One region of the Lactobacillus sp. PV012 genome, then DNA from elsewhere that is predicted to be linked to it. Evidence: predicted binding sites of a transcription regulator. Region 1 holds the regulator's gene; each other region holds the start of a gene.
The links. The regulator HrcA, encoded in region 1, represses chaperone genes, less so after heat shock. The targets are predictions, from matches to a motif close to TTAGCACTCNNNNNNNNNGAGTGCTAA.

Region 1 (2,273 bases):
ACCTTCTGGATTAGTAATAATTTTAGGTTGGTTACCTTCAAGTACTGCTACTGCTGAGTTAGTAGTACCTAAGTCAATACCGATAACTTTTGACATCTTATAAGCTTCCTTTCATTACTGAGCTACAACTACCATAGCTGGTCTTAGCGTACGATCTTTATATTTATACCCTTTTTGTAAAACTTGAACTACATGATCAGTAGGATGGTCATCATCAGCTGCTACTGTTTGAACTGCTTGATGCAAAGTAGGATCAAAAGCAGCTCCTTTGGCTTCAATCTCTTCTATACCATGATCGTTTAAGGCTTTTACTAAAGCATCTAAAGTCATTTGGACACCCTTTTGAAGTTGCTTAGCAGCTTCATCATCTGCCTTAACTGCTAATGCTCTTTCTAAGTTGTCTACTGCAGGCAAAACATCTTTAGCTAAATTTTGAGCCTCATATTTTATTAATTGAGCTCGTTCTTTAGTATAACGATTTTGCATATTTTGAATTTCTGCTTGACTTCTAAGATAACTATCTTCAAGCTTTTGATTTTTAGCAGTTAATTCATCCACCTTAGCTTGTAATGCTAAAATTTTTGGATCTTCTGCTTGTTTTTTAGAATCTACTTCTTGTTTCTTATCTTCTGCTTCATCTGGAGTAACTTTATTTTTCAAGTCTTCTTCTTTAGGAAATTCTTCTTTACTCACAGCTAGCCTCCTTTAATTTAGCCTTCCATAATAATCAAGTAATTTCTGTGCTAATTCTGTCCGAAAAGAATCAAGCAACCCAATCATTTGTGAATAAGGCATATTTGTCGGACCTAAAAGAGCAATTGTACCTCTTCCATATTTTCCCACCGTATAATGAGCAGTTAATAAACTGTAATTATCTAGTAAGCTAGAAGGTAAGTCACTTCCTAAAGTAACTTGAACTCTGTGGGAATCAGGACTTTGAGAACTAAGACCAATTAATCTACAAATTTCATCATTTTTATCAAGTAACTCATATAAAGATTTTATTTGTCTAACATCTTTATTTTCTGAATTATTAAATAAGTTAATTTGACCATCTACATATAATTCTTCACTAAGTGAATCTTTTATCACATCTTCAAGAAGTTTTAGGACTTCTGGTGATGAGCCTCTTAAAAGTAGATGCTGCGCAATTTCTTGCATCATTGCTTGATTAATCGCAGTCACAGGCTTCCCTACAACTTGCTTATTAATTAAGCTAACAGCTTCTTCAATTTCTTGCCCACTAATCTTAGTAGGTAAAGAATAAATTTGATTCTTAACATTGCCATCATCTGTAACTAAAATCGCCATTACTTGACGTGCAGATAATGGTACAATTCTAAAACCGGTAATCAACCTACCATCAGTTTCAGGACCTGCAGCAAAGGCAGTATAATTAGTCAAATCTGACAAAATCTTAGCGGCTTCTTGTACAATCTGATTAACTTGACTAAAAGGTTGATCTAAGTGTAATCCTATCTTGTCATACACCTTTGTCGGTATTTGAACCGGATCAACTAAATTATCAAGATAATAGCGATAGCCATCGCTAGAGGGAATACGTCCACTTGAAGAATGAGTTTTTTCAAGTAAGCCCTTTTCTTCTAGGACTGCCATTTCATTGCGAATCGTTGCACTTGAAACTTTAATTGGCAGTTGAGTCATCACGGTTTTAGAACCAACTGGTTCATTTGTTTGAGCAAAGTCTTGAATAATCATCTTCAAGATTAACTCTTGCCGTTTAGTCAACATTTTATCGCCCCTTTATTAGCACTCAAGTTTTATCTGTGCTAACTATTTATTATGATACTAATAAATTAGCAAAAAAGCAAGCTAAGTGCTAAAATATAAAAATTATTTATCTTTAAAGTATTGCTTAATATTTCTTTCGTCACTTTTTAGTTGCTTTATTAGATTTTCAACGCCATCAAATTTGACATTGTCTCGCATAAATTTATACCAAGCAACAGTTAATTCTTTTCCATATGCTTCTTCATCAAAGCCAAAGAGATGGGTTTCAATAGTTAAATTTTTATTTTCAAATGTATCGTTATAGCCGACACTTGTCATTGCTTCATACCACTTGCCATCAATTTTAGCCTTAGTGGCATAGACCCCTGGTTTAGGTAAAACCTTTTTCCCAGAAATATCAATATTAGCTGTTGGAAATCCTAGCTCATGACCTCTTCTAAAACCATGGACAATTTCACCTGTTATTTCATACGGGTGCCCTAATAGCTGAGCAGCCAGACTCATTTCTCCATTCTTAATAG
Region 2 (2,273 bases), 470 kb from region 1:
TGAGATTGATTAATAGCTATTTTCATTTAAATGCAAAGAAGACAAAAAGACGTAATGGCTATATTGTTTACTTAAAAGAAGCAGAAAAAATAGGAGATTTTCTTCATATTGTTGGTGCAGTCAATGCAATGTTAAATTTTGAAGATTTACGCATTATGCGTGATATGCGTAATTCTGTTAATCGTTTGGTAAATTGTGATACAGCAAATCTCAAAAAGACAGCTAATGCGGCAGCTAAGCAAGTTGAAGATATAGAAGTTTTAGAACAAACAGTTGGATTAGATAGTTTACCTGAAAAATTATCAATTTTGGCTCGTTTTCGATTAGATAATCCAGAACTCTCATTAAAAGAAGTAGCTGCGCAGGTTCCGGATGGACCAATTTCAAAATCGGGAGTTAACCATCGTTTTCAGAAACTTCATTCGATGGCTGAAAAAATTAGAAATGAGTAAAAAAGAGATGCTAGGACTCTAGCATCTCTTTTAATGTATATTTAGACTAGTTTTTCTTGTTTACTAAAATTTCGTCAATTAAACCATAATCTTTTGCTTCTTCAGCAGTAAGATAATTATCACGTTCGGTATCCTTAAGAATTTTATCTAAAGGTTGACCAGTAGTTTCATGTAAAATTTGGTTTAATTTCTTACGACTCTTTAAGATTTCTTCGGCAGCAATTTGGATATCAGTTTGTTGACCTTGAGCACCACCTAATGGTTGGTGAATTAAAACTGTGGAGTTTGGTAAAGCAAAACGTTTACCCTTAGTTCCAGCAGTCAAAAGAATAGATGCCATTGAAGCAGCCATTCCGATTGCAATGGTTGAAACATCTGATTTGATGAAATTCATAGTATCCATAATTGCAAGACCAGAAGTAATTACACCACCTGGTGAGTTAATGTATAATGAAATATCTTTTGTGTTATCTTGCGCATCTAAGAATAAAAGTTGTGCAATGATAGAATTAGCCATTTGGTCATTAATTTCACCACTAAGCATAATAATTCTGTCTTTTAAAAGTCGTGAATAAATATCATAAGCACGTTCTCCACGTGCGGTTTGTTCAATAACTGTAGGTACAAGCATTAAACATAACCTCCTTAAAATTAAAATTAGCACTCTACTGCTTTTAGTGCTAATTAAAACATGTATTTACTATTATGTCAAATAAAGAATTTCAAAACACTTTAAAATTTTTTTAAATACGATAAAATAGAACATAGATCACACAGAGAAACTTGCTGTAATGAAATAAGATAGAGTGTATAGAGGAAGGTTAATTGTGAAGTATATCAAAAAGCAAAGGACAATGGTATTAGGATCATTTTTATCAGCAGCTGCTTTAAGTATGGTTTTACTTTCAAATCCAGTAAAAGCTGATAGTGTATCTTCATCACAAGTGTCCCAAACTACAACAACTCAAACTGATAATAACCAAGATAAAGAACCAACACAAACTGATAATACAAAATCTGAATCTCAAACTAGCCAAAATAATTCAGAAAGTACCTCTCAAGCTACTCAAGATCAGACAACGAATTCTGATAAAAAAGTAGGCGCAGTTCAAGATACTGATCCTGCTAATAATGAAGAAACTACAGATTTAACTAATGAAGACGAAGAAGATATTTATACAAATAACCTTAAATCTGTTCAAAATGCGGTAGCAAAACTAGATAAACAAAATAAAGCTGCTAATAAAGCTATTGAAGCTGCTAAAAAGCAAAAAAAGGTTGCTACATCATCTAAAAATACCCCTAAAAAAACAACTACTGTAAGTAAGCAAGACGAAGTTAAAGACACAACATTTAATCGCCATGTTACTTTTCAAGCAGCAGTTGTAAAAAAGGCTGGTAGTAAAAATTACAATGTTTACAAATCAATTAGTAATACTGGTAAATTAGGTAAAAAAGTTGGTAACGGAATTGATTATGCTAACAATCATATTGAAGCTACAGAAGTTTATCAAGCTACTAAGTACCGTTACTGGTTAATATATGTTGATGGGGTACGTACTGGCTGGGTAAATGAAAACTTTTTTGCTCGTAATAAGATTGAAGTTCCTAAGGTTGTTAGTTTAGTCAAAAATCCAGATACTAGTTTTTATACTCCATATGCACTATCTTATGCGACTGATGAGTATGGAAATGTTGTAGGAAATTGGAATGTTAAAGTATCAACTCAAAATGTAGATACTACTAAGGCTGGTACTAAAAAGGTTACCTATAGCGTTGGTAAAAAAGCAAAAGCTACAGTAACTTTCAAAATTAGAAAAA
Region 3 (2,273 bases), 520 kb from region 1:
TTTTTGAGCGGTCTCATCTAAGGCAGCTTCTGCGTTAATTTTTTGATTTTTAATTTCTTGTTCAATTGCACCAGTAAATTCAGGATCGCTTAAGAATAAAAGGTGAGCATCGAAGACTTGTGCTTCTTCCTCACCTAAACTTTCTTTAGCTTTATCGCGAACTTGTTCAAGTTCCTTAGTTGATTCTTCAACTGCTTTCTTAAAACGAGCAATTTCAGCATCAACATCTGTCACTGAAGTCTTTGAAAACGAAAGGTCAGGTTCTACCAACAAATATGCTGGAGCCACTGCAATTCCATCACTGGCTGCAATACCCTTTAAAGTTTTCGTCATTAGTCAGCTAAGCCTTCCTTTTTCATAGTATCAGCAATTGCTTCAATTGCTTCCTTAGCATCGTCACCTTCTGCAGTAACAGTTACGTCAGCACCTTGACCAACACCAAGTGACATAACACCCATAATAGACTTCAAGTTTACAGTCTTACCATTGTATTCTAAATTAATATCTGAACCAAACTTTGAAGCAGTTTGAACTAATAAAGTTGCTGGGCGAGCATGGATACCTGTTTCTGCAATAATATGAAATTCACGTTTTTCCATTTTTGAATCTCCTTTGAATCTTTAATGTTTTAGGGGTGTAACCCCTTTCTTGTTATTAGAATATCATTTTTTTAATTTTAAAACAAGAATCTTCACTGAAATTGTTTTCATTTTAATAATTAAGTTTCACTTTTAATTTTCGTATATAAAATTGTACCGCCTCTTTCAGCTTTTCCTGTTATTTCCTGACGTCGCCCAAATTTTCGTAAGGTCTCTTGAAAACTAAAAGCTTTTTGAGGCTCTACTCGATACTCAGTTAATTCTCCATCAGCTAATTTTATTAAAATTTCTTCATATTCTTTCATCTTTTCAATCACCATTTTAAATTTATTAAGTTTTTCTTACGAAAAGTAAGAAATTGAAGTTTAGCACTTGACGAATTAGAGTGCTAACGATTACAATTACCAATAACATATTATACAAATAAAAAGGAGGCTGGCACATGTTATGTGAAAATTGTAATGAGCGCCCGGCTACTATTCGCTTCTATGCAAACGTAAATGGCCAAGGCCGCAATATATCTTTATGTCAACAATGCTATCAAGAATTAAAAAATATGCAAGGAACTAATAAAAATATGAATAATGAATTTTTTGGTGATTTCGATGAATTTTTAAATGCATTTTCTGGAAATCAAAATCGTAATAATCAAAATCCTAACCAAAGAAATATGGGAGCAGGCGGACGTAATGGTGGACGTCGTCCTAAAAGACCTTCCCTTTTAGACCAATACGGAACTGATCTCACCGAATTAGCCAAAAAAGGCAAAATAGATCCTGTAATTGGTCGTGATCAAGAAATCGCTCGTGTAATTGAAATTCTAAACCGAAGAACTAAGAATAATCCAGTTTTAATTGGTGAAGCTGGTGTAGGTAAAACGGCTGTTGCTGAAGGACTAGCACAACAAATTGTTGACGGCTCTGTTCCAGCAAAATTACAAGATAAACGCATTATTTCTTTAAATATGGTTTCTTTAGTTCAAGGAACCGGAATCCGGGGCCAATTTGAACAACGGATGGAACAATTAATTAAAGAATTAGAAAAAAAAGACGACATCATACTTTTCATTGACGAAATTCATGAAATTGTTGGTGCTGGTAATTCTGAAGGTGGAATGGATGCTGGTAACATTATTAAACCAGCCTTAGCTCGGGGTGAATTTCAATTAATTGGAGCTACTACTATCAAAGAATTTAGAAATATTGAAAAAGATTCTGCCTTAGCTAGAAGATTCCAACCAGTTCAGGTAAAAGAACCTTCAATTGAAGAAACTATTAAGATCTTACAAGGTATTCGTCCACGCTATGAAGATTATCATCATGTAAATTACACTGATCAAGCAATCGAAGCAGCCGTTAAACTTTCTTCACGTTATATCCAAGACCGCTTCTTACCTGATAAGGCAATTGACTTACTTGATGAAGCTGGGTCAAGAATGAACCTAACCATTCCTTATGTTGATAGTAATAAATTAGCAGAACGTGTTAATGCTGCTGAAGATCTCAAAAAACAAGCTTTATCTAATGAAGATTATGAAAAAGCTGCTTACTATCGGGATCAGATCGACAAGTATAACAAATTAAAGGATCAAAAAGTTGATCCAGATAAGACCCCTGTCATCACTGATAAGATCATGAATAAGATTATTGAAGAAAAAACTAACATCCCTGTTGG

Region 2: clpP (ATP-dependent Clp endopeptidase proteolytic subunit ClpP) is a predicted target of HrcA. The motif match lies at 1,110-1,136, and genes of this name have one in related genera.
Region 3: FP433_RS05905 (ATP-dependent Clp protease ATP-binding subunit) is a predicted target of HrcA. The motif match lies at 965-991, and genes of this name have one in related genera.

Annotation. Positions count from the first base shown of each region.
Region 1 is NZ_CP041983.1:669,289-671,561, reverse strand. Features, by position in the region: gene dnaK (molecular chaperone DnaK) at 1-96, opposite strand, end outside; gene grpE (nucleotide exchange factor GrpE) at 115-693, opposite strand; gene hrcA (heat-inducible transcriptional repressor HrcA) at 706-1,752, opposite strand; gene ribF (riboflavin biosynthesis protein RibF) at 1,855-2,273, opposite strand, start outside.
Region 2 is NZ_CP041983.1:1,144,143-1,146,415, reverse strand. Features, by position in the region: gene whiA (DNA-binding protein WhiA) at 1-452, shown strand, start outside; gene clpP (ATP-dependent Clp endopeptidase proteolytic subunit ClpP) at 499-1,083, opposite strand; gene FP433_RS05680 (GW dipeptide domain-containing protein) at 1,280-2,273, shown strand, end outside.
Region 3 is NZ_CP041983.1:1,190,188-1,192,460, forward strand. Features, by position in the region: gene ptsP (phosphoenolpyruvate--protein phosphotransferase) at 1-333, opposite strand, end outside; gene FP433_RS05895 (phosphocarrier protein HPr) at 333-599, opposite strand; gene FP433_RS05900 (hypothetical protein) at 719-904, opposite strand; gene FP433_RS05905 (ATP-dependent Clp protease ATP-binding subunit) at 1,042-2,273, shown strand, end outside.